2 regions of the Dermacoccus sp. CCH2-D9 genome follow, and region 1 is predicted to be linked to the other one. Evidence: predicted binding sites of a transcription regulator. Region 1 holds the regulator's gene; the other holds the start of a gene.
The links. The regulator LexA, encoded in region 1, represses DNA repair genes until DNA is damaged. The targets are predictions, from matches to a motif close to TCGAACANNTGTTCGA.
Positions count from the first base shown of each region.

Region 2: AX669_RS01830 (HNH endonuclease signature motif containing protein) is a predicted target of LexA. The motif match lies at 2,224-2,239, and genes of this name have one in related genera.

Region 1 covers NZ_LSJT01000147.1:17,171-32,991, reverse strand. The annotation lists gene AX669_RS12380 (DUF445 domain-containing protein) at 1-825, opposite strand, end outside; gene AX669_RS12375 (McrC family protein) at 993-2,303, opposite strand; gene AX669_RS12370 (AAA family ATPase) at 2,300-5,140, opposite strand; gene serA (phosphoglycerate dehydrogenase) at 5,439-6,635, opposite strand; gene AX669_RS12360 (vitamin B12-dependent ribonucleotide reductase) at 6,799-9,726, opposite strand; gene nrdR (transcriptional regulator NrdR) at 9,807-10,265, opposite strand; gene AX669_RS12350 (LysM peptidoglycan-binding domain-containing protein) at 10,579-11,007, opposite strand; gene lexA (transcriptional repressor LexA) at 11,345-12,061, shown strand; gene AX669_RS12340 (Sir2 family NAD-dependent protein deacetylase) at 12,152-12,985, opposite strand; gene AX669_RS12335 (LysR family transcriptional regulator) at 13,056-13,988, shown strand; gene AX669_RS12330 (ComEC/Rec2 family competence protein) at 13,979-15,821, opposite strand, start outside.
Region 2 covers NZ_LSJT01000022.1:2,462-18,282, reverse strand. The annotation lists gene AX669_RS01835 (energy-coupling factor ABC transporter ATP-binding protein) at 1-235, shown strand, start outside; gene AX669_RS01830 (HNH endonuclease signature motif containing protein) at 384-2,213, opposite strand; gene AX669_RS01825 (VOC family protein) at 2,414-2,677, opposite strand; gene AX669_RS14150 (VOC family protein) at 2,671-2,802, opposite strand; gene AX669_RS01820 (DUF664 domain-containing protein) at 2,909-3,388, shown strand; gene AX669_RS01815 (alpha/beta fold hydrolase) at 3,540-4,175, opposite strand; gene AX669_RS01810 (methyltransferase domain-containing protein) at 4,438-5,133, opposite strand; gene AX669_RS01805 (helix-turn-helix domain-containing protein) at 5,130-5,786, opposite strand; gene AX669_RS13775 (thiamine pyrophosphate-dependent enzyme) at 6,044-6,523, opposite strand; gene AX669_RS13770 (hypothetical protein) at 6,447-7,478, opposite strand; gene AX669_RS13765 (thiamine pyrophosphate-binding protein) at 7,388-7,795, opposite strand; gene AX669_RS01795 (Fic family protein) at 8,213-9,310, shown strand; gene AX669_RS01790 (FUSC family protein) at 9,479-11,275, opposite strand; gene AX669_RS13185 (hypothetical protein) at 11,400-11,810, shown strand; gene AX669_RS01780 (PadR family transcriptional regulator) at 11,891-12,415, opposite strand; gene AX669_RS01775 (FtsX-like permease family protein) at 12,531-15,230, opposite strand; gene AX669_RS01770 (hypothetical protein) at 15,232-15,570, opposite strand; gene AX669_RS01765 (ABC transporter ATP-binding protein) at 15,567-15,821, opposite strand, start outside.

The DNA of each region.
Region 1 (15,821 bases):
CTTCTCGTCGTGCTGCAGGTCGTGCGCGGCGCGAGCGAGGAACGCGTCGATCGCGCGACGCATCGCGTGATCAGGTGTGTCGCGCACCTCCGCGAGCCACTTGACGATCTCGAGGTGGATGCGGTCGACGACGGCGTCGTCGAGCCACTGCGGCGACCACCACGGCGCCTTCGCCCCGACGATGCGCGTCACCGCATCCTTGTTCTCGCTCACCCAGACGTGCATCTCGGTGATGCAGACGTCGACGAACCCGTGGTGCGTGCCGTCCGCGACGACCCCTTCGAGCAGGTGCCCGGCGAGTTCGCCGATGGGCTCGCGCTGCAGACGCGGGATGAGGACGGCGTCGAGGAAGTGGCGCACCTCGTCCTCGTCGAGGCTCTCGAGCGCCTTGTTGAGCTGCGGGGTGATCTGGGCGACGAGCCGCTCGGCCTGACCGGGGCGCTCGACCCAGGCCGCGACGCGTCGCGGGACGTCGACGCCGCGGATGCGCTCACGCACGAGATCGGGGGTGAGGAAGTTGGAGGCGACGAACTCCTCGAGGCTCTTGCCCAGCTGATCCTTGCGCGTCGGGATGATGGCCGTGTGCGGCACCTTGAGACCGAGGGGGTGACGGAACAGCGCGGTCACCGCGAACCAGTCGGCGACGGCACCGACCATCGCAGCCTCGGCCGCCGCGTTGACGTACCCCCACGCCCCGCCATGGCCGTGCGTGAGGATGTAGATGACGGCCGCGAGGACGAGCAGCCCCGTCGCCACGAGGCGCATGCGACGCAGCGCAGCACGGCGCTCGAGATCGGCGGGGGCCAGGTTCATCGTCGTGGACACGCCGCCACGATAGTCGGGCTCTCGCTCGCGCACCGCCTCGACGGCACCGGGTTTCGCTCAGGGCGCACTGCGGACGCCGGTGCGTGGCGGCCGCGGGGTGACGTGCGCGGCGTCTCGGGTGACAGGAGACGCAGGGGGCGTGCGCAGCCGCAGGAGCTCGGCGCCCGTCACCCGCACAGACGCCGCACGTGCGCCGCGAGATCGTCGAGGCCATCGCTCAGCTCACGCCACGACGCGTCGAGGTCGACGTGCCACGAGTGGACGCTCGCCCGCGTCGCCGGCATCCGGATGCGGCTCGCCGGGCGGCGCCGCGCGTGGGCATAGACGACGAGTGCTGCGTCGAGGTCGAGCGAGGCGGCCTGCACCATGACCGGGAAGAACGCGGCCGCGTCGTTCGCGACGGCGGCGGCCGGGTCGCGAGGAGTCCGCGCGGTGTCGCGACCTCCGCCCGTCATGAGGTGCAGCGGGTCACCCGTGCGGCGGGGCACGTCGTCGTCGCCGAGGTGGTAGCGGGTGCCGATGACGAGGCGGGGGCCGCTCGCGTCACGCACGAGGATGTCGGCGGTAGCGCGCAGCGACGCGGCGTCGTCGAGCGCGAGCTCCTCGGCCTGCTCGACGCGATGCGCGGGCCACAACCGGGCCCGCAGCTCGGTGGCGACGAAGCGCAGGAAGACGAGGTCGACGTCGACGAGGAACGCGTTCGCACCGCGCTCGCCCTCGTCGTGACGGATCGAGAAACCGTCGATCGCGAGACGCGCCAGACCCATCGCGTGCTCGTAGTGCGCATTGAGCCGCGTCAACGGGATCTCGAGCGCCAGCTCCCGCGGATCGGCGTCGGCGACCCCGTCGAACCGCGCGAGCAGCTCGACGGCGAGACGCCGCGTCTGCGGGCTGAGGCCGGGGGCGCCGAGCACGCGGACGACGGCCGCGCGCAGCAGGTGGTTCTCGACGACGTCTGACGTGAACTCCTCGAACCGGCACACCGGGGCGCCGACCGTCCACGGTCTGCGGGCGAGCTGGTCGACGAGCAAGCGGCCCCGCAGCGTCGAACTCTCCTCCTCGCGCGTGCGATACCCGTGCAGCAGCCCGCGGCGGGTCGCCGCCTCGACAGCGCGCAGGACGACAAGCGCCGATCCGTCGAGCAGTTCGCCGTCACCCGCGAAATCGCTCGTCTCACTCCCCCACGCGATCGACGCGTCCTGCCCGCCGAGCATGGCGAAGATCGATGCCATCGGCACGCGCGGCACGATCCGCACCTCGAAACCGGGAACGCTGACCGTGCCGACCCACGACGTCGTCTCGACGACGACGGCCTCCGGATCGGCAGTGGCGAGCAACCTCACCCGATCCGAGCCGACCGAGAACAGGGCGCGACGCGCACTGCTCGGCACGCGGACCGGCTCCGAACGCGAGTGCTCCGCCAGGGTGAGGCGAACGCGCTCGTCCGGCGCGAGGGCGCCGACCGCGAGCGCCGTCATGACCCCTCGGGCGCCGCGTCGTTCGTGGCGCGCGCCGCGTCGTCGTCAGCATGCGCAGCCTGGGCGTGCCGTTCGAGCACGGCCTCCCAGGTGAACGTCGCGAGCACGTCCTCGCGCCCGTAGAGCTGATCCTCGATGAACGGGTAGACGCCGTACTTCCAGATGCGGGCGAGCGCGGCGTCGTCGAGGTCGCGCACCATGAAGTGGCTGTGGCCGATCTGCAGGTGCGGGCCGCGCAGGATCTGACGCAGCTCCTCGTTGACCCGATCGACGACGCCCGCCACCCACACGGGGCCGTTCTCGCGCTCCAGCCAGCGCGCCAGCAGCCCCTCCATCGGGCCTTCGTGCGGCATGAACGGCAGGAAGTGGAAGCGGCGTCGCAGCGCAGCGTCGACGAGGGCGATCGATCGGTCGGCCGTGTTCATCGTGCCGATGAAGTACAGGTTCGAGGGCAGCTGGAAGCCCTCGTCGGGCCGGTAGCTCGTCATGACCGACTGCGAGCGATACTCGAGCAGGAACAGCAGCTCACCGAAGACGCGCGGCAGGTTCGCGCGGTTGATCTCGTCGATGACCATGATGTGCGGCGTCGTCGGGTCGGCCTCGGCGGCCTCGGCCATGAGCGCCAACGGCCCCTTGCGCAGTTCGTAGACCATTGCGCCAGCGGCGTCGAGACGCGGGCGGAAGCCCTCGAAGAAGTCCTCGTACGACGTGGACGGGTGGAACTGCACGACGGCGCGCTTCGTCGGGTCGGGCTGCAGGGCCGCCGCGAATCGCTGCGCCATGAACGTCTTGCCCGTCCCGGGCGGACCGTAGAAGATGAGCTGCTTCTTGTCCTGCAGCAACTCGTCGATCTCGCGCAGGAACTCCTCGTCCACGAGCAGATCCGCCGCCGCCTCGGCGACCAGATCTCGTTCGGGGTCGACGCTCGTCTCGCCCTTGCGCAGCAGCCACAGCGCGAACTGCACCTGCCCCCACGGGTCGTTCGGCAGCAACGGTTCGAGCTTGCCGCGCAACCGGTCCGCGGCGATGACCTGCAGCCGACCACGCGACAACTCGCGCCGACGCGGCAGGACGACACCGAGCGCCTGCGCGAGAGCGACCTTGCCGTCACGCCCCGTCATCGCGTACACGGGCAGGTAGCGGTGCGGGTGCGCGATCGCCAGGAGCTTCATCGCGACGGCCTCGTCGAGCGCGACCTCATCGGCGCCCTCGGGGTCGATGACCGCGTCGATGCGGTCGGCGTCATCGCCCTCACCCCACAGCAGGTGCGTGACGGAGCGCGCGAGGTTCTCGAGGCCACGCGCATCGAGCGCGGCGAGGCGCGCGTCGAGGACACTGTGCGTGCCCGTCGACCCGTAGGCGCCACCGGCGATGATGCGCTTGAACGTCGCGAGGTCGAACGCGGCGAGCGCCTCCGCTTCGAGCGAGGCCGCGAAGGTGCGGCGCTGCTCGACGTGCCACTGATCGCGCTCCGCCGGGTACGGACGGTCGGCCAGGAAGGCGCGCAGCGCGATGGCGAGCTCCTCGTCGATGCCCTCGACGGGCGCATCGGAGCCGCGCATCGTGTCGACCAGCGGCAGCACGCGGCGCACGGTGTCCTCGACGTCCGCGGCGAAGCTGCGCCGCCCCACCCCGTCGGGGTGCGGGAACCAGCGGCCGACGAACACCTCGCCACCCTCGTACGACGCCCCCGTCGGCGTCAGGCGGTCCGGCGCGCCGGCCGGGCCGAGATGGATGAACTCCAGACCGGCAGGCAGGTTCTGCTCGAGCCGCGAGCCGAGCTCCTCGTGACGTTCGGCGCCCGCCGCGGAATCCCAGCCCGACATCAGCCCGACGGCGATGCCGGAGCTCGTCATCCACACGCGCAGGGCGGGCGCTCCCCCGCTGCTCGAGGGCAGCAGCCACGTCGAGTGCGAATCGCTGCGGTAGGCCGCGCGCGAGGACGCCTCCGTCCGGGTCTGCAGGCTCGTCTCGGCGAGCTTGACGCCGGTGGCGCGCTCGAGCTGCTCGTGCAGGCTGCGCGCGACCAGCGCGGCATGACCGCGCAACTGCAGCGCCAGGGACGCGGCGCGTGCCTCCGACTCGCCGTCCGGATAGCCGACGCCCTGCTCGAAAGTACGGTGCAGTTGCGTCGACTCGGTCGCCAGCGCAGGCAGCGCCGCGCCGAAGCCGACGAACGACGGCTTCTCGCCCAGCGCCGTGACGACGCGCTGCGCCCGGTAGGCGCCGGCGGGGCTGAACGCACGGCACAGCGTCACGAAGTCGACGTAGCGCTCGGCGTGCGTGAGGTGGCGCCCCATCCACCCCAGGGTCGCGAACGCGTCCGCCCCACCCGGCCACAGCACCGGCCAGTCCCCCTGGCCGGAGGTGGCCCACACGAGCGACAGGAACGTCGGCACGCGCGCGAGATCAGGCCCGCCGGATCCGATGACGTCCTCGAGACGCGCGATCGACGTGCCCGCCTCGTCGAGCGAGGTCGGGGTGACGAGCACCTTCGCCAGCACGTCCTCGAGCTCGCCGAGGCGGTCCTCGCAGTGCGCTACGACGCGCGGCAGCCAGTGCCGCGCGAGCGCGCCGGCCCCGACATATGGGCCCGGCCGCGCGCCCCACTGCGCGAGGGCCTCGGCGAAGCGTTTGATGTCGGGGCGGCGGATCATCGCCTCGACGTCAGCCCTCAGTTCGATGTCGCGGGCGTGCGCGAGCGCGTCGAGCTGCTGCCACGACGCGACGAACGCGGGGTCGGCCTCGACGTGCTCGGCCATGAGGTCGTACGTGCTCCGCCACCGACCCAGATCGGTCTCGCGCTGGCCATCCGCAGCCTCGTCGGACCACGTCATGGGGGCTTGCATCACACCGTCACTCCCGGCACGGCGAACCCTCAGCGAGGGCCGCCGTCACCTGCGTCGAAGGGGGCATTCGGCGACGCGGAGCCTGCGGCTGCGTCGTCGGTTCTGCCGGTCAGTCTAGCCTGCGACTCACCCTTCGGACGGTGTGCGTCCGGTGGCTCGAGAGGACGTCCGAAGGCGCCGGCGCCCACGCGATGGCGCGGGTACGCGCTTCGCGTGGGCGGTTCGTGGGCCGCTGACGCTGCACTCGTACACCGTCGCGGGACGGGTCGCGGCAGGTCGGTGCGGCTCAGCGCACGACGCGCAGCCTGATCGTCTCCGGCATCGCGCGCAGCTGGTCGAGGACGGCGTCGGGCAGCTGGGAGACGACGTCGGTGACGACGTAGCCGGTGTCCGCGGCGGTGTCGAGCATCTGACCCTCGATGTTGACGCCGTGCTCGGCGAGGATGCCGTTCATGCGCGCCAGCGCACCCGGCACGTTCTTGTGGAAATGCACGATGCGGTGCTGACCCGGGCGCTCGGGCAGGTTGAGCGACGGGAGGTTGACGTTGAGCGTCGTCGAACCACGCTGGACGTAGTCGCGCAGCTTCGCGGCGACGAACCGTCCGATGTCCTCCTGCGCCTCCTCCGTCGAGCCGCCGATGTGCGGCGTCAGCACGACGTTGGGGATGCCCTGCAACGGTGAGTCGAACGGATCGCCCTTCTTCTTGGGCTCGGTCGGGAACACGTCGACCGCCGCACCGGCGATGTGACCGGATTCGAGATGCGTCTTGAGCGCGTCGTAGTCGACGACGAAGCCGCGCGAGAGGTTGAGGAACAACGAGCGCGGGCGCATCGCGGCGAACTGCTCGGCGCCGAAGAAACCGGCGTTGCCGGAGCGCCCGTCGACGTGCAGCGTGATGACCTCGGCGATCGACAGCAGCTCCTCGAGCGACGAGCAGCGTGTCGCGTTGCCGAGGGCGAGCTTGTCGTCGGTGTCGTAGAAGTAGACCTGCAGGCCGAGCATCTCCCCGACGACGGACAGCTGCGAGCCGATGTTGCCGTACCCGACGATGCCGAGCTTGCGGCCGCGGATCTCGTGGCTGCCCTTCGCGTCCTTGTGCCACACCCCGTCGTGCAGCGCGCGGTCCTTCTCGCTGAGGCGGCGCGCCATCATGATGATCTCGGCGATGGCAAGTTCGACGACCGAGCGCGTGTTGGAGAACGGTGCGTTGAACACGACGATGCCCCGCCCCGCGGCGTGCGCGAGGTCGATCTGGTTCGTGCCGATGCAGAAGGCCCCGATCGCCTGCAGGTCGGGCGCATTGTCGAGCACGCGCGCGCTCACCTCGGTCTTGGAGCGGATGCCGAGCAGGTCGACGCCCTGCAGCGCCTCGATCAGCTCGTCCTCGTCCATCGCGCCGATGCGCATGTCGACCTCGAAGCCGGCCTCGCGCAGCAGCGCCTCCCCCAGGGGGTGCACGTTCTCGAGCAGCAGTGCCTTCACGGCCGGTTCCTTTCGCTGGCGGTGACGACGACCTGACGCGTCGCTCACATCATGAGACTTCATCGAGGCGATCGCAGGACGATCCATCTCAGCGGGCAAGACGGCAGGCGCCGTCGATGACTCTCGTCACCGGCGACGCCTGCCTTCATGCCTCAGCGAAGCATCAGCTGCAGCCGGAGGTGCTTCCGCAGCCCTCGCACACGTAGCAGCTACCGGCCGGACGCATCTTCGTCCCGCACGTCATGCACATCGGCGCATCCGCGGCGTGACCCTGGAACTTTTCGAGCAGCTCGGTGGAGCTGTGGATCTCGTTGCTCACCTCACGGGCCGAGGCTGCACCCGAGCCCGAGATGACCTCGTCGGCACGCTCCTCCTCCGACGTCGTCGGAGCTGCCGGCGCAGTGGTACCCGCGCGCTCCTGACGGGCCGGGGCGGCCGTCTGCGAGTTCGACTCCGCGTCGAAGCTCTCGTCGTCGCCCTCGCTCGGAGCGTAGGAACCCGTCTCGAGCTGACGCGCACGCTCGGCCGCGGTGTGGATGCCCATGAACGAGCGCGTGTCGAAGTCGAGGTAGTCGAGCGCCAGGCGGCGGAAGACGTAGTCCATGATCGACTGCGCCATGCGCACGTCGGCGTCGTCCGTCATACCGGCCGGCTCGAAGCGCAGGTTCGTGAACTTCTCGACGAACGTCTCGAGTGGCACGCCGTACTGCAGGCCGATGGAGACCGCGATCGAGAACGCGTCCATGACACCGGCGAGCGTCGAACCCTGCTTGCCGAACTTGAGGAACAGCTCGCCGAGGTCACCGTTCTCGTACGTGCCGGCGGTGAGGTAGCCCTCCGCGCCGCCAACGGCGAACGACGTCGTCTGCGACGAGCGACGCTTCGGCAGACGCTTGCGGACCGGACGGTACTCGATGACCTTCTCCGCAGCCGGGGTCTCGGTGCTGGTCGCGGCGGGCTCGGACTTCTTCTCCGCCTTGCCGTCGGACAGCGGCTGGCCGACCTTGCAGTTGTCGCGGTAGACCGCGATGGCCTTGAGGCCGAGCTTCCAGCCCTCGAGGTGCACCTCGGCGATGTCGTCGACGCTCGCGGTCTCGGGCAGGTTGACCGTCTTCGAGATGGCGCCCGACAGGAACGGCTGGCAGGCGGCCATCATGCGCACGTGGCCCATCGGCGAGATGGCGCGCGCACCCATGGCGCAGTCGAAGATCTCGTAGTGCTCGGGCTTGAGACCGGGCGCGTCGATGACGTGGCCCTTCTCGGCGATGTGCTCGACGATCGCCTCGATCTGCTCGTCCTGGTAGCCCAGCTTCCTCAGCGCACGCGGGATCGTCTGGTTGACGATCTGCATCGAACCGCCACCGACGAGCTTCTTGAACTTGACGAGCGAGAAGTCGGGCTCGATACCCGTCGTGTCGCAGTCCATCATGAAGCCGATCGTGCCGGTCGGGGCGAGGACAGAGGCCTGCGCGTTACGGAAGCCGTTCTTCTCGCCGAGCGTGACGACGTCGGCCCAGGCCTTCGTGGCGAGGGAGTGGATGTCGCTCGCCATCGCACCCATGTCCTTGTGCGACGACAGCTCGTCGTTGGCCGCGCGGTGCTTGCGCATGACGCGGTTGTGCGCCTGGCTGTTCTGGGCGTAGCCGGCGTAGGGGCCGACGACGGCCGCCATCTCCGCGGAGCGCTTGTAGGCGGCACCCGTGAGCAGCGAGGTGATCGAGGCCGCCAGGGCGCGGCCACCGTCGGAGTCGTAACCGTGGCCCGTCGCCATGAGCAGTGCACCGAGGTTGGCGTACCCGATGCCGAGCTGGCGGTAGTCGACGGTCGTCTTGCCGATCGACTCGGTCGGGAAGTCGGCGAAGCAGATCGAGATGTCCATCGCCGTGATGACGAGTTCGACGACCTTGGCGAATGTCGCCGCGTCGAACGTGTCGTCTTCCTTGAGGAACTTCAGCAGGTTGAGCGAGGCGAGGTTGCAGCTCGAGTTGTCGAGCGACATGTACTCCGAGCACGGGTTCGACGCCGTGATACGGCCCGTCTCGGGGTTGGTGTGCCACGCGTTGATCGTGTCGTCGTACTGCACGCCCGGGTCGGCGCACTCCCACGCGGCCTTGTTGATCTTGTCGAACAGCTCACGCGCATCGACGGTCTCGATGACCTCACCGGTGTCGCGGGCGCGCAGACCGAAGCTGCCGCCGTCGACGACCGCCTGCATGAACTCGTCGTTCACACGAACCGAGTTGTTGGCGTTCTGGTACTGCACGGAGACGATGTCGCGGCCACCGAGGTCCATGTCGAATCCGGCGTCACGCAGCGCGCGGATCTTGTCCTCCTCGCGCGCCTTCGTCTCGATGAACTCCTCGATGTCGGGGTGGTCGACGTCGAGGACGACCATCTTGGCCGCGCGACGCGTCGCGCCACCGGACTTGATCGTGCCGGCCGAGGCGTCGGCGCCGCGCATGAAGGAGACCGGGCCGGATGCGGTGCCGCCCGAGGAGAGCAGCTCCTTGGAGGAGCGGATGCGGGAGAGGTTGAGACCGGCGCCCGAGCCACCCTTGAAGATGAAGCCCTCCTCCTTGTACCAGTTGAGGATCGAATCCATCGAGTCCTCGACCGACAGGATGAAGCACGCGCTGACCTGCTGCGGGCTCGCGGTACCGACGTTGAACCAGACGGGCGAGTTGAACGAGAACACCTGGTGCAGCAGGGCGTGGGTGAGCTCGTGCTCGAAGATCTCCGCGTCCTCGTCGGTAGCGAAGTAGCCGTTGTCGCGCCCGGCCTTGGAATAGGTCAGCACGACGCGGTCGATGAGCTGCTTGAGGGAGCTTTCACGCGCGTCCGTGCCGACGGCGCCACGGAAGTACTTGGTCGTGACGATGGTGGAGGCGTTGAGCGACCAGAAGTCGGGGAACTCGACACCCGACTGCTCGAAGATCGTCTCGCCCGTCTTCCAGTTCTGCTGGAGGACGTCCCGCTTCTCCCAGGTGACCTCGTCGTACGGGTGCACGCCGGGCGTGGTGAAAATGCGTTCGATCGTGACGCCGCCGGTGCGGCGTCCCGTCTTGGCGCGGGCCTTCGTCGTCTCGGTCATGACCGTGAGCCTCCTGGCAGGTGGGGTGAGCTGGTACGTGAGGGTGATCTGGGGGGCGCGCCCTCGGCAGGCGCGCGGGGTCAGGACGCCGAGGCGGCGTACTGACGCAACTCGCTGACCGCCGTCTCGAAGTCCTCGAGCGATTCGAAGGCCTGGTAGACGGAGGCGAAGCGCAGATAGGCGACGTGGTCGAGTTCGCGCAGGGGCCCGAGGATCTCGATGCCCACGTCATGGGCGTCGATCTCGGCGGAGCCCTTCGAGCGGATGGACTCCTCCACCTGCTGGGCGAGAACGGCCAACTGGTCGTCGGTGACCGGGCGGCCCTGGCACGCCTTGCGAACCCCGGACATCACCTTGTCGCGCGAGAACGGCTCGCTGACCCCGGAACGCTTGACGACCGTGAGACTTGCGGTCTCCATCGTCGAGAACCGCTTGCCGCAGTTCGGGCACTGACGGCGCCGCTTGATGCAGGTGCCGTCCTCGCTCGAGCGCGAATCGACGACGCGGGAGTCGGTGTTGCGGCAGAACGGACAGTGCACGTCAAACCTTCCGACGGGGCTGGGAACACTCGGGACGACGGCGCTCCACCCCGGGATTCCGGCCTCAGAGCGCAGATGCACATCAGCGGAGGAGAATCAACATCTAGGGGGAAGCGGGGGCCAAAGCCCCACATGTAGAGATATTAGGCCCCTGAGACCCGACGCGCAACAGCACCGAGGCCGCGTCTACTCGCCCTGCGCAACCTCGCGACGACCCCCGCCACTCGTGCGCCGCGGAATCCTGCGCCAGCCGGGGGGGAGGCGACTCACGCCCCCTCGAACCCTCGAACCCGACGATGGCGATCGTCACACTTCACGGTGCGGGGATGATCACCTTCTGGCCGGCCTGCACCTGCGACGAGCCGAGGTTGCTCTCGTGCTCGATCGCGACGACCGCCTGGTCGTTGCGCACGCCCGGCATCTCACGCGCCGCGATCTGCGAAAGCGTCTCCCCCGCGCGAACGGTGACCTCGTGCCGCTGCGTACCGTCGACACCGCTCGCCATCGCCCGGCCCGCGAGGATGGCCCCCGCCACGACGACGAGAGCCACGCACACGGCCGTGAAGCGACGACGGGCGAAACGAACGCTCTGAGAGTTCGTGACGACCTGCACCGCGCCACCCGTGGGCACGAGGTGGAGGTGCGAGCGGGATGCCGCAGCGTCGACCCGCGCCACGCGGCGCACGTCGACACCCGAACCCAGCACGGGCTCACGTCGAACTGCAGTACTCGAAGCAACCATCGAAACCACTCCTTCTCTCGGGATACCCCCGAGGCGCCGCCACACCGTCACCGGTGCGGCTTCCTCACGCGACCCGGTCAGCCCGGAGGGACCGATCGAACACGCGTGCGATAGAACAATTGTACGACACCCGAACGTGCTTTCGAACGGCGCGCACGGATTTCTTCGTACACATTTTTGAAAAGTGTGTGCGACACCGCGTACTGTGGGTGATGTCAGATACACAAGCACCGCGCACCGACAACCCCGTCATGGCGGGCATTTCCGCCCCGCCGGAGGGTGCACGTGTCGCCAACGCGACCACCGACGTGCGACGAGGACCAGGAGGGGTCACACCATGGGTGACGTTCATTCGATGCAGGAGCGCACGCCGGGCAAGCTGACGCCACGCCAGCACAAGGTGCTCACCGTGATCCGACGTTCCGTCGACGAGCGCGGCTACCCCCCGAGCCTGCGTGAGATCGGCGAGGCCGTCGGTCTGACGAGCCCGAGTTCGGTGGCCCATCAGCTCGCCGCACTCGAGCGCAAGGGATACCTGCGCCGCGACCCGAACCGCCCGCGCGCCATGGAGGTCGTCTCCCCCGACTCGGGTGCGGCGACCCGCGGCTACCGCGGCAACGCCGTGTCTGCGCTATCCGAGTCGCAGCACGACGAGACGGGCTCGGGCGACGAGCGACCCACGCCGTCATACGTGCCGGTCGTCGGCCGCATCGCGGCCGGTGGCCCGATCCTCGCCGAGCAGGCCGTCGAGGACGTCTTCCCGCTACCGCGTCAGATCGTCGGTGACGGCGAGCTGTTCCTGCTGCGCGTCGTCGGCGACTCGATGATCGATGCGGCCATCTGCGAGGGCGACTGGGTCGTCGTGCGACGCCAGGCCGACGCCGCCAACGGGGAGATCGTCGCGGCACTGCTCGACTCGGAGGCCACGGTCAAGACGCTGCGCCGCAGCGAGGGCAAGACGTGGCTCATGCCCGCGAACGAGGCCTACTCCCCGATCGACGGCGACCACGCGAGCATCATGGGCAAGGTCACGGCCGTCCTGCGCAGCATCTGAGGCGCTGGCCGCGCCGCGCGGATCGGTCCAGCGTGTGGTTGCAACTCGACTCTCAGCCCCTTCTGCGCCCCGACGTTCGACGCCGAGACGTCAGGACGTCGCGAGGTCGAGCCCCAGCGCGTCGCACACGGCGGTGAGGGTCGGGCCGAGGGGTTCGCGCACGACGAGGTCGACCCGCTCCTCGCCACGCATCGCGCCGAGCCCGACGAGGGCGACCGGCTTCTGCTGCTTGAGGGCGGCGAGCACGAACCGGTAACCCGACATCACCTTGAGCGAACTGCCGAGCACGAGCACGCCCCGGCAGCGTTCCACTGCCCGCATCTGCGCCTCCACGACCTCAGGAGCGACGGACTCACCGAACATGACGACGTCCGGCTTCACCGTCGTGGCCGTGCAGCGCAGGCACGCCGGCACGATGACACCGCGCTCCAGCTCGACCGCGACGTCCGCGTCGCCGTCGGCGAGCAGGCGCGCCTGCGTCGGCAGCTGGGGGTTGAGTTCGCGCAGGCGTACCTGGAAGCCACGGCGCCCTTCCCGCGTCCCGCACGCGACGCAGACGACGTGCTCGAGCGACCCATGCAGCTCGGTGACGTCGCGGGCACCGGCACGCGCATGAAGGCCGTCGACGTTCTGCGTCACGAGGTGATCGACGAGGCCGCCACCCTGCAGTCGCGCCAGCGCGACGTGCCCGACGTTCGGTTCCGCCGCGTCGAAGATCTCCCAGCCGACGGCACTGCGCGCCCAGTACCGTTGACGCGCCTCGTGGGTGGCGAGGAACTGTTGGTATGTCATGGGAACCGTGCGGCGCGTGCCGTCGGGGCGCCGGTAGTCGGGGATGCCGGATTCGGTCGAGATGCCGGCGCCGGTGAGGACGAAGAGCCCTCCCGCGCGCACGAAATCGGTCAGTTCCGCGACGCCGCTCATCATCCTGCCCCTCCCATAGGTCTGCGTTCGATTGTCTCAACAATGGATAAGAGCACGTTATTCTTGGTGCATGATCGATGCAGCCGGGCTCCGCGTCATGAAGGCGATCAGCGACGAGGGCAGCTTCACCGCCGCCGCTGCCGCTCTCGGCTATTCTCAGCCGGCCGTGTCGCAGATGGTGCGCCGTCTCGAGGAGAAGACCGGGACGGCTCTAGTGGAGCGCCTCGGCCGCTCGGTGCGGCTGACGGAGGCCGGGCAGGTGCTGGCGCGCACGGCGACGCCCGTCCTCAGTGCCCTCGAGGCCGCCGAGAGTGAGGTCGCCGCCATCGCTGGGTTGCGCGCCGGGCGGGTGCGCCTCATGGCGTTCCCGTCGGCATCGTCAACGCTCGTCCCGCGCGCCCTCGCACTCGTCAAGGAGCGGTTCCCAGACGTCAAGGTCAGCTTCGCCGAGGCCGAACCCCCGGAATCCCTGGCGAGCCTGCGTGCCGGCGATTGCGACGTCGCCGTGGCGTTCACGTACGACGACGCGGACCCGCTCCCCGCAGGCGAGGACCTGGACCCGTTCCTCACCCGCGGGCTCCTGCACGACGACGTGCGTCTCGCCGTCCCGCGCGATCACCCCCTCGCCGCAGCCGAGAGCGTCCGCATGGAGGAGCTCAGCGACGCCTCGTGGATCGCGGGGTGCCCCCGATGCCGTGGCCACCTCGTCAGCCTCGCCCAGGGCGCCGGTTACGCGCCCGACGTCGCGTTCGAGACGGAGGACTATGTCACCGTTCTCGGCCTCGTCGCGGAGGGCCTCGGCGTCGCGCTCATTCCCGAGCTGATCCTGCGCTCCACGTCGCATCCGGACGTCGTGACGTTGCCGCTGCTGCCGTCGAGCCGGCGCTGCGTGTTCGCCGTGACGACACCCGACCTGCAGCGGGTCCCCGCCGTCACCGCCACCCTCGAAGCCCTCGCCGACGCGGCAGCACGGGTGCCGAGCGCGCAGCACGCTCATCGCTGAGCCTGCAGGCTGATCGAGCCACCCGTCGCGAGGGCGTCCACGTCACCCTGCGTGTCGGTACGCCACACCCGCGCGTCGTGCCGGGCCAGCAGTTCGAGCGTCTTCTTCGTCGGGTGACCGTAGTCGTTGCCGGCGCCCACCCCGATCACGGCCTGACGCGCGGCCGCCGCCTCGTAGAGGCGCTCGTTCTGGTTGGAGCTACCGTGGTGCGCCACCTTGACGAGGTCGAACGCGCGTCGCCGGGCGCTCTGACGCACCTGTTCGATCACCGCGGCCTGCGCCTCACGTTCGCAATCGCCCAGCATGAGCGCGTGATACGCGGGCGCCGATACGTCGAGCACGAGTGAGGCGTTGTTCTGCACCGACCCCTCCGTCATGACGCGGCGCGGCCACAGCACCTCGATCGTCACCTCGCCGATGACGAGGCGTTGTCCCGGTGCGAGCGCCCCGAGCGAAGCCCGAGGCTGTTCGAGCGCTGCTTGCACCGAACCCAACGCGCCCTGCTCGCCGCGCGATCGTGACGACGCCGCTGTACCGCGGCCTTTGAGTCCCTCGCTCTCCTGAGCGCCCTCCATGACCCACGTTCCGAGGACCGCCACCGGAGCGTCGGAAGCACGCAAGACCTCAGCCAGTCCGCCCACGTGGTCGGCGTGGAAGTGGGTGAGGATGACGGCGTCGAGCGTCGTGATGCCGTGGCGCTCGAGGCATTGCGCGGGATGGCCGTCGGCAGGCCCCACGTCGATCATGACGGCGCGCGTCGCCCCGGTGCGCACGAGCGCGGCATCCCCCTGACCCACCGCGCACTGCGCATAGACCCACGCGGGCGGTGCGGCCGACTCCCCCGGCAACGGCGCGAGCACAGCCGCCAGGAGCGCCCCCGCGACCCCGAGCGCGACGAGACCGAAGCGACCGGTGAAGACGATGGCCCGCCACGCGCACAGGAGCACGGCCACGACGACAATGGCGAGCACGACTCCGGCCAGCCCCGGGAGCCAGGGCACCGAGCCGCCGGGGACGGCGTCAGCGAGGCGGGCCACTGCGCAGATCACCCAGGTGGGCAGCCCCGGCAACCACACGAGCCACCCTGCGAGCGTCGGAGCGATGACGGCGACGGTCGACACGATCATGCCACCGAGCGTCGCCGGCGCGACGAATGGCTCGGCCGTGACGTTCGCGGGGATCGAGACCCACGACACCGACGAATTGAGGGCGACGAGCACCGGCAGGCACAGCGCCTGCGCGGCGAGCGGGACGCAGGTGATCTCGACCATCCCGTCGACGAACCGGCCGCGCCGCGAACCGAGCTTCGTGAGCAGGGCCTGCGACCAGCGTCGCGCGAACAGAACGAGCCCGAGCGTCGCCAGCGCCGACAAGGCGAAGCCGACGCTGACGGCAAGCCACGGATCCCACACCAACAATCCGACGATGGCTGCCGCGAGCGCCGGGCAGGCGGCGCGTTCGCGTCCCCACGACGTGCCGAGCACTCCCACGGCACCCATCGCGGCCGCGCGCACCACGCTCGGTTCGGGTCGGCACAGGACGACGTACGCGGCGAGCGCGACGAGAGCCAGGGCCACCCGCACCCGACGTGACGTGCGCGACCACCCCAACAACCACATCGTCGCGACGAGGACGACCGTCACGTTCGAACCGCTCACGGCGTTGAGGTGCGACATGCCGGTGGCGTTCATCGCGTCCGTCAGGTCGTCCGGTAGATGGGCCGTGTCGCCCACGACGAGCGCGGGCAACAGGCCGGCGGGGTCGTCCGGCAACTGCGACGAGGCGCCGACGAGCCCGGCCCGAACAGGTTCGAGTGTCGTCACCACCCAGGGC
Region 2 (15,821 bases), on a different contig from region 1:
GGCGCAGATGTTGGCGCGCGCAGGCGTGAGGTGTGCCGGAGCGCAGACGTCGCGCGACGGGGGCGTCAACGAGGTCGTCGGCGGCGACGCGGGGCCCGGCGACGCCGGCGGCGAAGGTAATGGCGCTGGCCGACGTCCCGTTGGAGGTGGGATACCGCGTGCGGTCGACGAGGTCTACGACGCTGTGATCAGCGGCGGCTCTCAGTCGCCCAAGCGACCCACGCGGATGGAGTGACAGCCCAGAGGTACAGCGTTCGAGCCAGGGTGGCTGGGTGACGCACGGCTGGGCCCGCGGCCACGACGACCGTCGTCATCTCGGGTAGGGACACGCACCGGCCGGGCTAGCGGCGTGGGGCGATGCTCGCGGTGCGCCCGGGCTGAAACTAGCCGGCCGGCGCGCTCTCGGCTGGACGCGTGGCTTCGAGAGCCGCAGGTCCCGCAGCGAGTGGCCAAGCCGCGCGGTCGAGATCGACGGTGAAGCTCTGGTCGTCAGGATCGCGGGGGACGGCATCGTTCGGGTGGGTCAGCATCATCGGCCCCGAAGGCGATTGCCAGGTGCACACCCCGTCAGCGTTCATCTGCACGGCCCAACCACCGAACGTCTTCGCCCGGTGATGATGACGACACAACATCTGCAGATTCGCGGCACTCGTCTCCCCGCCGTCGGCGAAGGGGACGACGTGGTCGGCATCGCACCCCTCCGCGCGGCGCGAACACCAGGGGAACCGGCAGTGCACATCGCGACGCTCCACGAACGTGCGGATTGCCGTCGACAGACGATACTTCTGCGTGCTCGTGGCGATCGTCGTCCAGCGCTCGGCGTCCATGAGCTCCGTCGTGAACACCGCGCCCACCACGCGGGCCAGCTCCTCGACGACAGCGGCCACGATCGTCCCGACGCCCGGCACGCGGGCATCACCGAAGCCGTTCGTCGAGCTGTGTTCGCCCACCCCGCCTCGCAGGGGGACGCCATCGGCACCGCTGGGCGGCCCCACGCCACCGAAACCCTCCGATAAGCGAGCGGCATTCGGGCCGCCTGAGCCCGGACGGCGGGTCCACACGCCGCTCGCTTCGCGAGTGGAGTCGGGGCCACCTGAGCCGGAATGGCGGTTCCACACTCGCTCCGATGCGCGTGCGGCATCCGGCCACCCAGGCCCGGAACGGCCGCTCCAGACGCCATCCGCGTCGAGGACGCTGACGCGGCTCGCGCTCCCGTCGAGCGTTGGCCCGGAGGTGTGAGTAACCCGCTCCACCGCCTCCGCGCCACCGGCCACCGAGGGACGAGAGCGCACAACAGGCACCTGGAGGTGCAGAACCGGTGTGACGTGCACGTTGGCCAGCGCCAGCAGGACGAGAGCGTCCACGCGCAGCGCATTGATCGGTTCGCGCAGCGCGACGTCGAGTACGTGCGGGGCCGAGTCGCGAAGCTCCTGTGCGTGGGAGTGGATGGCGGCCTTGAGATCCGCCGCGTCGCGCGCGGGCAGGACCGCGCGCAGCTCCGTCAGGGTCGGGTGCTCGGGGTGTGGCGCGAACCAGACACCGAGCTGTGCCCTTATGTCGATCTCGTCCTCGTCTTCGGTCAACCCCAGGGCGTCGAGGACTCGCGTCGTGCGGTTGCTCGCCGCCGTGGAGCCCGCGGTGGCAGCCTTCGCGTGGATCAGGTGCGGCAACGCCACCGCGATCTGCGCGTCGTCGAGATGCGCCAGCACATCACTGATCTTGACCACCGAACTCATGCGCGCACGCCCGGCGCCGGCCTGCTCGAAGAGGGGACGCAGGCAGTGGCGGATGCGCTCGGCATCAGCGGCCATCGCTTCGGCGTGAGAACTGGACACGCCCAGGGCAGGGCCGAGCGCTGCCGCGGCGAACTCGCCGGGCGTCAGGGGGTAGTCGCGATCGTCCATCGACTCCCACTCGATGTCGTCACGCTCGCGATGGACGGTGTGGTGGCGTGCGGCGAGAGCGTGCATCGTCGCGTCCGCGGAGCGTGACACCCGCGACGCGGTGGCAGCAGCGCGCTCGAGCGAGACAGCGGCCTCCTCGAGCGCTGCGGCCCGCTCGTCGAGCGTCATGACGGGACGTTCGACGAAGGCGCCCTCGGCGTTGAGTGCCTCGTCGAAGAGGGCGTGACTCAGCGCCTCCCAGAGCTCGAACCGATCGAGAACCGGGAGGTTGCGTGCCTGCCGAAGCAGGGTGCGCGCGACCTCGTCCATGACTCCAGTTTAGTACATATGTTCGAACATGGCGAGTTGCGAGGCGAAGAGATGCCGTCATGGCGCGAGGCCTCGGGATCCGCACGTCCGGCCCGGCTCGTGCTACTTCACGGGGCTACGCCGCGCCTACTTCCCCCGCCAGCACGCGCCGAGCAGGACCACGTGGTACTTGAGGTGCGCAGCCTCGGTTGAGCCAACCGTCACGCCACGAACACGCAGAACGGATGCCCGGCGGGTTCGGTGAAGACGTAGAGGGCTTCATCGTCGTCATCGGAGCGGTCGAGCACCTGCGTCGCGCCGAGCGACACGGCGCGCTCCCGCTGCCGTTCGAGCGAGGCCACGGCCGGCACCGTCAGGTCGAGGTGCATCTGCATCGGCACGCGCCCCTCGGGCCACGTCGTGGGTTCGAGGTCCTCGTCGCGTTGAAACGCGAGCGCTCGGCGGCCGCCCGCGTGCGTCAGCACGAGCCAGTCGGCATCATCCGGGCCGTCACTCGGTAGCTCGTCCCGGCGCGATACGTCAGCCCGAGGAACTGCCGATAGAACTCCGCGAGGCGCCGCGGATCACGCGCGTCGAGGACGGTCTGCATCAGCTGGGGGCATCGCTCATGCGGCCACGGTAGACGGCGTCTCCCTCGCCGTCAGGGGCGAATCGCCGGCACGAACTGCAGGCCCACGGGCCGTCATACTGGCGGCATGACGCAGATTTCGGAGAAGGACGTCATCCTCGCCTACGTGCTGGCGAAGTTCGACGCGATCGTCACCATCGTGCGCGACATGGATGACGCGACGGCCAACGCGACGCTGCCCGTCGCCGGCTCGAACAGCCCCTACGCGCTGCTGACGCACTGCCTCGGGGCGATGCGTCGGTGGTCGAGCACCGTCAACCTGGGGGGCACCGTTCCGCGCGACCGCGACGCTGAGTTCACCGCCACCGGCCCCGTCTCGACGCTCGTCGAACGCGCCGCACGCGAACGTCAGGCCTTCATAGACGACGTCGCCGCCACCGACCTCGACGCGCTCCCGGTGGCCCCGCCGGCCGACCGAGTCGACGCCCCGGCGCGCTCGTATCAGGTCACCGACTGCCGCGCCGTGCTCCTGCACGTCGTCGAGGAGCTCGCGCAGCACCTTGGCCACCTCGAGATCACCCGCGACGTCCTGCTCGCGCGCGGCTGAGGCGCGGATCGAGACGCTGCGTGCCCATGAAGTCGGATTGACGGATCCATGTGCCACACAGCCCGGCAGACCGGCGGACTCACCCGACCGTGACCGGGTGCGCGCCGATATGGGACGTCAGCCCGGTTCGGCCGCCCCGGGGATCATCCCGTCATGCGGCGATGGCTTCGCGCAGGAAGTCGATGACGATCCGCGCCAAGGGCTCGGGCCTAGCGAGGTGGATGTCGTGTCCGCTCTCGGCGACGAGCGCGACCCGCGTTCCTGGCCGGCCAGCCATGCGTTCGTGCTCTTCGTTTGCGATGAAACTGTGCTGTGCGCGCACGATGAGCGTCGGACACGAAACCTGCTCCCAGTCCTCCCAGAACTGCTGCGCGTGGACTGCTTGGATGGCGCGCGCCAGGGCCACCGCATCGAAACGAGGTTCTCCCTGGTCGTCGACGAGCGTGCGAACCCATGCGATGACATCTGTCGTCGCTTCGGGTCCCTCACCCCCGACGCCGCCCTCGATGAGAACGAGTGCGGACACGAGCTGAGGGTGATGCGCCGCGACGAGCATGGCCGTGTGGGCGCCCATCGACTGACCGACGAGCACGCAGGGGGTGGCCGCGTGACGACGGATCTGCGACACGACATGCGCGACGTGTGCCTCGCGCGACAGATCCCCGGTCATTTCCGCAGCGGATCCGTGAGCCAGCTGATCAAAGGCGATGAATTCCCAGGCAGGCGGGAGCGACCGCGCGAATTCATCCCACTCGTCTGAGGTGCTGGCAAGGCCGTGGAGAGCCACGAGGGGAAGCATTCCTGCAGGCTATCTGCCCTGCGGGGGGTCATCAGCGCCACCTTCACGCCGTCGGGTCCTCAGAGCCGAGCCACGGTGATGTTCACGACGACGGCCGGACGAGGCACAATGCTCGTCCGGCCGTCGGTTTCGTCCGTGCTGTGGCGATGTGGGTCGCGCGTGGTCGAAGAATTCTCTAGGCGGTTTCGCCTCCGCGGTGACGTCGTGATGAGGGTGTTCAAAGCTGGTTAGTTGCTGGCGCGCGGGGTTCTCAGGGTAGGGCGAGCGTGAGGAAGAGGAAGCTGAGGAATTGCCGTTTGTCGCCTGGGGGCAGCAGTTCGCTGGGGGTGTCGGGGTGCACCTTGGGTTCAGTCAGGCTGATAAAGGTGAAGCCCGCGTCGATGAACGCATTGAGGACATCCTGCAAGGGCCGGTGCCAGTAGGTCAGCACGGTAGTGGTCTGGCCGAACGCATAGTCCTCGGAGTACTGGGTGAGTGCGAAGTAGTCCTGGTCTCGGTGCAGGGCGGCAAAGAGGAAGGGGTGAAGCAGGCTGACGATCAGCCGCCCGCCCGGGCGTAGAACGCGACGCAGTTCGCCGAGCGTGGGTCTCCAGTTTTCGACGTAGTGCAGCGCAAGAGAACACGTGATCAGGTCGAACTCGTTGTCCCCATAGGGCAGCGGGGCAGCGAGATCGGCCACCCGTATGTCGGCGCATTCACCCAGCCTGTCGCGGGCGATGGCGATCATCGCGGGGCTGACATCGAAGCCACTTACGGTTGCGCCACGATCGCGCAGCTCTTTCGTCAAGGGTCCGTGGCCGCAGCCGGCGTCCAGCACTCGAAGCCCCTCAACATCACCGGCCAGGCGTAGCACCTCGGGGCGTTCGTACCACTTGTTGAACAGGCCATTCTCGTTCTCCTCGACATAAGCGGGGGCGAACGCGTCGTAGTCGGCGGTATCCATCATCGATTTTCCTCCTGGCGGGCGTACACGCGGAACATTTCGTCCTCGGGAGCGGCCAAGAGCATGCCGTAGTAGCCGCGCCGGTTGGGATGTGCCACTGCCTGGTTGCGACGGTCCCGGGATCGCTCGCTCCACTTGTCCAGAACGGCGCTGAGCTCGGCGCGCATCTCGACCAACTCCTGATCATCAAGCCAAACTGCGAAGTCTTGGCTGATTGAGCAGGGCGATGAGCTACCGGAGGGATCGAGCTCGGCGCCGTCGCCAACCTGAGCCTGGATTGCCCGATGCAGGGCGACCACGTGCCCCTCCGCGACCCGTCGAAGCGTGTCCACCGCCGCTTCACCCCCGGTCTGCGCCCGCAGCGCCGCCAGGTCGATATGAAACCCGCGCTCGGAGGTCGGCCGCCACCACCGCTCGCGACGGTCGCCCGTGTGGTCCGGGTCGGGCTCGATCAACTCATATCGGGCCAGCTGGCGCAGGTGGAAACTGACGGAGTTGGCTGGCTCGTCGAGCAAGTCCGCAAGATCCTTCACCCGAGCTGTGCCACGGCGCGCCAACTCGCCGAGCAGCCTCATTCGAAGTGGGTGCGTGATAGCCGCGACGGCTTTGGGATCCGTGATGTGTGTAGCCTCATCGCGCCCTGGCGTGGCGTTCATAGCCGCAAGCCTGCCACCGACCGGCTAGAAGCGCAAGAATTATTGCGCGATGTTTGTCGTCTATTTGGTGAGCCGCCAGACACCAGGGCCAAGCCGTATTCGCGCGCCAATCCGAGGGGTGCATCTCCAACGAAGGTTCTAGCCATAGCCGGAGGAGGCTGGCCGATCCGTGCCGAGCCGCGGTGATGTTCACGACGACGGCCGGGCGAGCAACAATGCTCGTCCGGCCGTCGGCTCAGCGCAGAATTAGTGCACGCTCAGTGCTCCCCGCCACCCGTCGGGCCGCGGTCGGTGAAGAACTCCGTCACCTTGGCCTTGGCGAAACCGAACGCGTGGGCGGGCTTCACCTTGCCGGGCACCGACACCTCGTCGGGGTTCGTCACGACTTCGACGAGCCACGGCTCCGGTGACGAAACGGCCTCGCGCAGAACCGATTTCAACTCGGCCGGGTCCTCGACGCGCCGCGAGCGCAAACCCATCGCGGCGGCGACGTCGGCGAAGTTCGGGTTGTCGAGCGCCGTGCCGTACTCGGGCAGCCCGACCTGTTCCTGCTCGAGCTTCACCATCCCGAGCTTGCTGTTGTTGAACACGACGAACGTCGCCGGCAGGCCGTACGTGACGGCGGTGCGCAGGTCGCCGACGAGCATCATGAGGCCGCCGTCACCGCACAGTGCGACGACGGGGCGACGACGATCGAGCGCCTGCGCGCCGAGCGCCATCGGCATGGCGTTCGCCATCGAGCCCAGGGTTGTACGAGCCGATGAGACGGCGCTCTCCGCGCATCGGCAGCAGCCGCGACAGCCACACCGTCGACATGCCCGTGTCGGAGGTGAAGATCGTGTTCGTCGGGCACACCTCGTCGAGCGCGAGCGCGACGGCCTCCGGACGCACCTTCTCTTCCGGGTTGTCGCCGAGCGAGCGCACCTTGCCGAGCAGCGACTCGTCGAACGAGGGGTCGGCGAGCTTGCGCTGATCGTCCATCCACTCCGCGTACTTCGACTGCGCCTTCTCGAGGTGCTCGCGCCCTGACGCCGGCTCGAGCATCGGCAGCAGCGCCCGCAGACTCTCGCGCGCACCACCGACGAGCGCGATGTCGACGGGCGTGCGGCGTCCGATGTGCTGCGTGCGCGTGTCGAGCTGGATGACCTTCTTGCCCTCCGGATACCACTCGCGGTACGGAAAGTCGGTGCCGATCATGAACAGCACGTCGCACTCGTCCATCGCGCCGACGGCCGCCGGGTTGCCGATGAGCCCGCTCTGGCCGACCTCGTACGGGTTCTCGTGCTCGAGCCCCTCCTTCGCCTTGAGGGTCAGCACCGTCGGCGCGGCGAGCTTCTCGGCGAGCGCGAGCACCTCCTCTCGCGCCTCACGCGCACCGCGACCGACGAGCAGCGTCACCTTCTCGGCATCCCGCAGCGCGGCGGCGGCCCCGTCGAGCGAATCCGCAGCCGGTGACGACGGCAGCGGCGGCGGCGCGAACCGCGGCGTCCGCGTGCCGTGCGGCAGCTTCAACCCGCTGATGTCGCCCGGCAGGTTGAGCACCGCGACGCCCTGGTGTGCGACGGCGGCTTCCAGCAGCTGAGGCATCTGGTTGGCGCTCGTCACCGTCGCGGTGAAGACGGCGACGTCACTGAACAACGCGTCGTTGTCGACCTCCTGGAAGAAACTCGTGCCGATCTCCTCCGTCGGCACCTGCCCACAGACCGCGAGCACCGGCGCGCGTGCGACTTCTTCGCGTCGTACAGGCCGTTGAGCAGGTGGATCGCGCCGGGCCCGACGGTGCCCATGCACACCGCGAGACGCCCCGTCAGCTGCGCCTGCGCGGATGCGGCGAACGCGCCCGCCTCCTCGTGGCGCACACCGACCCACTCGATGCGGTCCTCACGCCGGATGGCGTCGACCACGGGGTTGAGCGCGTCACCGACCACACCCCAGAACTCGCTGACGCCGTACTCGGCGAGCGCTTCGACGATCATCTCGGCGATCGTCATCTCGGATCCGATGTTCATGCTTCTCCTCGCTCGGCGGGCGTGATCACTTCTGGACGGGCGTGGGGAACGAATGCGGGTCGGCCTCGGCCCACGCGCGCGCCCTCGACGTCATCATCGTCGTCGCCTCCTCGACGTCATCATCGTCGTCGCCTCCTCGACGGTGGCCTCCTGATGCTCGCCATGATCGATCCTTCGAGAGGCAATGACGTTTCGTCGTCATCCTGGCAGGTCAGGTCCAGCAGCACCATGCCCCTCAGCACATTCACGGCCGACTCGGGCGGCGCGTCAGCGGCTCCCGCGAGGACGTCGACAGGGTGACGACAGGGCGCCGTCATGGTGACGACATGGTGATGCCATCGACACGTTCGGGCGATATGTACGAGAAATCGCAAAACGTGTACATGTCAGGGTGCTCAGGCGCGTACGCTCGTCCTCATGTGGACCGGCCCCGACGTTCCGTACCAGGATCTGCCGCCTCTTCCTCCCTCGACGCAGGTCGAGACGCCGGCGGTGCTCAAGGAGGTCATCGCCGCCAGTCGAGCCCTCGCCGCCCTGGATCAAGCGGTCCGGCGCCTGCCGGACCCGACGATGCTCGTTCACCTGCTCCCGGTTCTCGAGGCGCAGGCCTCGAGCGAGATCGAGAACGTCGTGACCACGAACGACGAGCTGTTCCGCGCTGCCGCGGACATGCCGGACACCAGGACGTCCCCGGCGGTCAAGGAGGCCCTGCGCTACCGCCGTGCCCTGTGGGTCGGGTTCGACTCGCTGCAGACGCGCCCCCTGACGTCAGGAACAGCACTCGAGATCTGCAGCGAGCTGCAGGGCCGAACCGCCACTCTGCGCAATCAACCGGGGACCTATATCGGCAACCCCGTCAACCGTGAACGCATCTACACGCCGCCCGAGGGTGCAGACGTCATCGCCGAGCATCTGTCCGGGTGGGAACGCTTCCTGCACGCCGACTCGGGGTTCGACCCGCTCGTCGTGATGGCGATGCAGCACTACCAGTTCGAGGCGATCCACCCGTTCTTCGACGGCAACGGACGCACCGGTCGCGTGATCAACCTCCTGCTCCTCGTCGAGAAGGGGCTGCTCGAGCAGCCGGTGCTGTACCTGTCGGGCCACATCGTTCGTACGAAGGACGAGTACTACTCCCGCCTCCGCGCCGTCACCGCCCAGGATGACTGGCAGGGCTGGATCCTCTACATGGTGGGTGCGGTCGGCGCCACCGCTCGATGGACGCTCTCGCTCGTCGAGGTCATCGAAGGGCTGCGCCGGGAAGCGGAGGACGCGATCCGCCGGCATCTCCCGGCGCAGGCACCCGCGTCAGACCTCGCGCGGGTGCTGTTCGCGCAGCCGTACGTCCGCATCGAGGCGATCGTCGACGCAGGCTTGGCCAAGCGTCAAACCGCTTCGAAGTGGCTCTCCGTCCTGGCGCAGCACGATGTTCTCGAGCGCCAGCAACTCGGACGCAGCGTCGTCTACCTCAATCGCGCGCTCCTCGACACGCTGGCCGAGGCAACCGATCGCTGATCCGCCGACGTCGGAGCCTTCGCGGTGACGACATGGTGATGCCATCGACACGTTCGGGCGATGTGTACGAGAAGCCGCAAAACGTGTACATGTCCGGCTCATCGCACTCACCGCGTGGGGTGGGTGCGGGACGTGGGGAGCACCGCGTCGGCTGTCGCGACGACACCGCTACGGGCGCGGCGCGGTGCCGTGCCCCCCGACGTCGAGTAGGTCGTCGACGCTCGCGGCGATGGTCGTCGCGTCGACGAGCTGCGTCGAGACGGGCGGCAGGTCGTGGATGAGGCGCGCGAGGCGTGACGCCATCGCGTTGGCGTCGAGGTGAGCGAGCGGATCGTGCGTCCAGCACGCCGCGAGGGTCACGTACGTGGCCGAACCGAGGCTCGCCTCGAGCTCGCTCCACGACCCGAGCACGCGCGGCAGGTCGCGCTGTGCGATCTGCAGGACGTGCGCGGCCTCGAGCTGCTCGAAGACGAGGTCGCGCCGCGCGCTGACGCCCCGCTCGGAGTTGTGCTCACCGTCGGCCAGGAGCAGCAGCACCCGCTCGAGGGCGCGCAGGGCGCGACGGAACTGACGACGCACGAGCAGCACGGGCAGACGACGCCCGAACGCCCACAGCACGAACAGGCAGATGACGCACGACAGGGCCGTCTCGAAGATGCGATCGAGCATCAACTCACCGATCGGCTTGTGCGCCGTGCCCGCCGACGCCACGAGCAGCGCCATCGGCGTGATGAACATCGAGCCCAGCGCATAGTTGCGCACGACCGTCCACTGCAGCAGGTACACGCACATCAGCGCGACGACGATGACCCACCAGCCGCTCGGATGCGTGAGGCTGACGAGGAAGAACAACCCCACCCCGACGACCGTGCCGACGAAGCGGTGCGCGGCGCGATGCGTCAGTGTCAACCGGTCGCCGCCGAGGGAGATGAGCAGCGCCGTCGTCATGACCGCCCAGTACGGATGCGTGACGCCGAGTGCGTATGCGAGCACGCACGTGAGCAGCACCGCGAGCGCTGCGCGCCGCGCGATCAGCGCAGGCAAGGACGAGCGCGACAACCCCCAGCGCAGCAGGTAGCGCCGCGGTGGGCGTCCGAGGTAGCGCGCCTGCGCCATGACGGGGACGGCGATCACGGCCCCGGGCAGTCGCGTCGCGGCGGTGCGCTGGACGACTTCGATGTGCAACCGGCGCAGGCGCTTCGTCAGCTCGCGCCAGTGCGGGTCGGGGTGACGGCGGCCTGTCGCCGCGCTCAACGCCCACGCCGCGGAGAAGATCGACGCGTACGCCGTGTCCCGCAGGCGGCCCGTCTCGACGAAATCGCCGTCCGGGTCTGACTCGAAGTACGCGTCACACGCCTCCTGCGCCTCGTCGACGGCTTGATCCTCCGGTTCGTGACGCTGCGGGTACTGCAGCGCGAGGCTCAGCACGCTCGACATCACGGCGCCACAGCCTGCTGCCAGCAGGAACCGGCTGCCGGGCACGCCGACCGTAGGCAGATACGTGCCGATGGCCGGGCCGATCGTCAGAAAGACAGGGCCAGGCGGGTCGCCGACGAGCGCGTGGTACAGAAGCACACTGACGCCGGCGATCGCCGTCAGCGCGACCGTCGTGAGCACCGCATGTCCTGCGACGCTCACCCCGATCGTCAACGCCGCGACGTACGCGAGCGTCATGCACGCGAGGATGGTGACGCGGTGACGCCACGTCCGCTTGACGCTGACGGTGCACAAGAACGTGCCCGTCAACCCGAGCAGACCGAGCTGTGGGCCGAGGACGAACGACAACGCCAGCACCGTCAGCGTCACGCACGTCGTGATGTGTGCCGCCGTCTTCCAGCGCCCCGGCGCGGGCTTGACCTCGACGAACGTCTGCAGCTCGTCCGCGAGGCGCGCCTTCGTCACCCCGCGACGACGGGCAGCGCGACGCACCTGCGGCGGCGCGAGCATCATCGTGAGGCGGGGCATGCCTCTATTGTGAACCTGGCCACCGACAACCCCGGAAACCTGGGCCTTTCGCCTCCACATGCACACGGGTGCTCGTCGCCGCGGCAGTGGCATGGCGTCGTGTTCATGAATTCAGGGACAGAACATGAGAGTCAAGGAACCCGCGGCAGCGGGCACGAAACCGCGCGCCTATGCGGTGCGTTGCCGGTGGCTGCCGTGGAGCCCCCGGGCTCACCGGTGGGCCGGGCAGCTCCTCAGTGCATCCCCCGGCGGTGATGACCTGATCTCGGCGGTGATCTTCGCCATCGTGCTCGTCCCGCTCATCGTCGTCCTGGTCTACCTCATCGGCGAGCTGGCTCTGCTGTTGCTCCTGGTTCCGCTGCTGGCATTGACCCGTTTCGTGTTTCGTTGCCCCTGGGCCGTCTGTGTGAGTCGACGTGGCCGGGTGCTTCACGAGGAGCGGTGCCCCACGTTCAGCGCCGCCCGAGCGCGTCGGGGCGACCTCGCACAGGCGGTGCGAACCGGCACCTGGCGCGAGCTACCGCGTCAGCACTGAGGCGCGCGCGACGAAGCACCTCGACGTCAACCCCGCGCCAGGCGCTCCCACCTCGCGATCCATGTGGACCGCGCACGACGTCAGCCGCGAGCCAGCCGCTCCTCGACGTAGTCGAGCCAGCGCAGCTCGGCCTCGTCGGCGAAGATGAGCGATTCGAGGACGAGCTCGTCGGGCGTCGGAGCGCTCGGCGCGCCCGGTGTGCGGCGCGGTTTCGACCGGTTGAGCTCGCGTAGGTGCCGCATCGTCGCGGTGCGTTGCGTCGAGACGAGCGCACGCACGTCGACCCCTGGCATCGTGACGGCGAGCGCCAACTTGATGGCGAGTTCGTTGCGTGGCGTCACGTCGCGCGGGACGGCCTGGGCCCACCACGAATCCACTTCACCGCGCCCCGTCTCGGTGAGGCGATACGGAATGCGGCCCTCGTCGTCGGCCGCGCCCGCGCCCTCGACGAGGCCGTCGCGCTCGAGGCGCCCGAGCGTCGTGTAGACCTGGCCGATGTTGAGGGGCCACTGCCCGCCCGTGCGCGCCTCGAACTCGGAGCGTAGCTGCGCGCCGTACATCTCCTGCGACGCGAGCAGCGCGAGCAGGCCGTTACGAACGCTCACGTCAGCCCCCTTCGCGTCGTCGCGGTGAACGATGAACGTTCAACGGTACGACGCGGCGCGCCCACCCGCCGAACCCGCCGAACCCGCCGAACCCGGCGCGAGTCGTGCATGACGCTCACCGCTCGCGCCTCGTCAGCACCGGCTTGCGGCGTGCGAACAGCATCGACACGAGCGCTGCGACGAGTGGCACCGCGATGAGCATGATCGCGAGCGACCACCATGGGATCGCGTACGTGCCGCCGCTGAGCTGGTGCGTCCGCTCGTCCATCATGTGGTTCGTCGAGGCCCGCGCCAGGATGAGCCCCGGCGCGATGCCGACGGCGATGCCGATGAGCGCACCGATGACGCCGATCGCCGCCGCGTGCGCGCCGACGATGCGTCGCCGCATCCCCGTGGGCGCCCCGACGGTCGCGAGCGTCGCGGCATCGGCCTGCGATTCGGCGTCGTTGAGCAGCGTCGACACGATCGTCGTGAGCAGGACGACGAACGCGAGCGCCGCCGTCATGATGCCGAGGATGACGAGGATCGGGCTCGAGTAGCCCCGCTCCACCATCAACGGCATGTCGATCGGGGAGGCGGCCTTGAGCTGACCTTCGAGCTTCTTGCTCACCCCACCCTCGGGCGCGACGGTGATCGCCGCGAGATGGGCCGTCATGTGATGCTTCGCGAGCGTTTCGCGCGTCGCGATGAGCGAGTTCGGCGTCGAACCAGCGAGCTTGAACGCGGCGTCGAACGACACGGGGCGTGCCGGCACCGTCAGGGGCGAGCAGGATGCGACGGTCGCCTCCGGCAGCTCGGCGTTCTTCCACTGCACCGCGGCCAGCGTGACCTTGCCGTCGGTGATCGTCGTGGCGCTCGACTGGGGGCCCCATCCCGCCACGCCCAGGCTGTCGTTCGTCGATGGCCCGACGTGGAGGAACTCACCTCGCTTCAGAGCATCTCGCGTCGCGGCATCGAGGCCCATGAGCTTCATGCCGGCGTCGTCGACGCCGAGCACGCTGACGGCCGCGGCGGCGGCGTCCTGACCGGAGCCCTTCGCCGGGCACTTCCCTGCGAGATAGCGGGGCATGAAGTCTCCGGCGCCCACTGTCCACGCACCCGCGGCGCCGGGGACGATCTTGCGGATCGCCGCGATGGCTGTGTTGTCGTCCGCCTCACTGGTCCGCGAGCCGGGAGAGCTCGAGACGAACGCCGCCTCACCCATCGGCATCGACGGGGTGTACGTCTTGGCGAGGTACGCGTCCTCGCTCGCGCCGTAGACGCTGACGCCCGTGCACACGGCGACGGTGGCGAGCACCGCGCCGATCGACGCCGTCGCCCGCGTGCGCTGACGGCTGACCTCACGCACCGCGAGGCGCGGCGTCAGGGGCAGGTGACCGGCGAGCTTGCCGGCCACCATGAGCACGTACGGCACCGCGAGCACCGCGCCGCCGAAGAACAGCGGCACGCCGATGTACGCAAGGGCGGTCTGCCCCTCCTCACTCATCGACGACCCGTCGCCCCCTCGCTGCGTCGCGAAGAACAGGCACAGCGTGCCGGCCGCGACGGCGATGACGCCGATCGTCGGCAGTCGACGCTTGACGACACGCGCCGACACCTGCCCGCGCAGGGCCTGCAGAAGGTTGGTACGACCCGCAGCCCGCGCGGGCACCCACGCGGCGATGAGCGCGGCGAGCGTCGAGACGACGACGAGGCCGACGATCCAGCTGAATCGGATGTCGGTGGGCGCGTCGAGGGTCGTCACCTGCCGGCAGGCGATCTTCGCGGCGACGACACCGAGCGCGGTGCCGAGGACGGCACTGACGAGCGCGGTCAGCGCACCGAGGATCATCGCGTTGGCCAGGACGATGCGGCGCAGGACGGCGCGGGTGCCGCCGTTCGCCGCGACGAGCCCGAGGCTGCGACGCTGACGCGTCGCGCCGGCCGCGAACGCCGGGCCGGCGAGCAGTGCCGTCACGGCGACGAAGGCCATCGTCGCGACGGCGATGGCGAAGGCCATGCTCGAATCGCCCGTCGTATTCACGTCATAGGCGCTCGCCTGCGCGGACACGTTGTCGCGGGTCGTCAGGTCGAGGCCGAATCGGTGCCACTGCTCGACGTCAGCGGCCGAGAACGTGCGCGTGTCGTCGAGGAGGAACCCCGGTGACGAGCTCGGCTTGTACCCCGTCGGCACCGGCCCGACGGCGGCGACATCCGCGAACGGCGTCGTCACGGTGCCGACGATGGTGACGTGCACCGTCTTGCTGTCGGACGGGTTTCCGGAGTCAGAGCGCGCCTGCATCGGCCCCTCGGTCGGCAACCCCATGTTCTTGCCGTACTCGGTGACGGCGACCTCACCCGGCTTCGACGGCAGGCGCCCCGAGACGAGAGTGGCCTTGCGTGCGAGCAGGGGCGAGGTGGCGTCGGTCAGCATGACGGTGCCCCACGTCGACGTGAACCCACCCGACGTCGTCTCCTGTGTGGCGGCGAACACGAAACCTTCCTGGTGGGCCTCGAGCGCGGCAACGCCCGCCTGATCGCTCACCTCCGCAGCCGTCGGAGGCTTCGATGTCGTGACGGCGCGTCCGGCTGCCGGCATCGGTACGCCCGGTTTCTCGGCGGACACCGTGACGAGGCCACCGAGCCCTTCCACGGCGCGGGCGCGTTCTTCGTCAGGGCTGATCTCGAACGTCGAGATGAAGGCGAGCATCGTCGCCAGCGCCATGACGGGCAGCAGGATGAGCAGCGCAGCGAGCGCCGAGCGGCCCTTGTAACGCATGATGTCGCGCCACGCGAGGCGCAGCGGCAGCCGCCATCCGGCGAGGGGGGAGGCCATCTCAACGACCCTCTGCGCGCGAGGCGTCCGACGCCGATGAGTTGCGCGACCCACGACTGGCAGGTGCGGACAGGTGCGAGATCGCCGGACGCGACGCGCGCGTCGCGCCGGCCGTCCGCACCGCCATGACGAGCGCAACGGCGATGATGCCGACGAGCAGGACGACGAGCGCCGGCGTCGACAGGAACACGCCCTCGAGCGCCGGCCCGTGCGTCGCATCGAGCCACGATTCGGCCGGTTTCGTCGTCACGTGCGACGGGGGCGAGCCCTGCACCCACGTGTGCACGCTGACGACGGCGAGCTCCTGCACCCGCGACAGGTGGTCGGACGCGGTGATCATGCCCGGCCCTCCGTCGTTGCTGCTGTCACACTCGTCGCACCGTGCGAGCGGGTGACGGCGCTCTCCCCGAACGGCTCGGGTTCGTCGCCGACGATGCCGACGACGGCGCCGTCACGCAGGTTGACGATGCGGTCGGCCCACGACGCGTGCCGCGAGTCGTGCGTGACGAGCAGGACGGCGGCGCCCGCGTCGCAGCGCTGACGCAGCACCATGAGCACCTCTTCACCCGTGACTGAGTCGAGCGCGCCCGT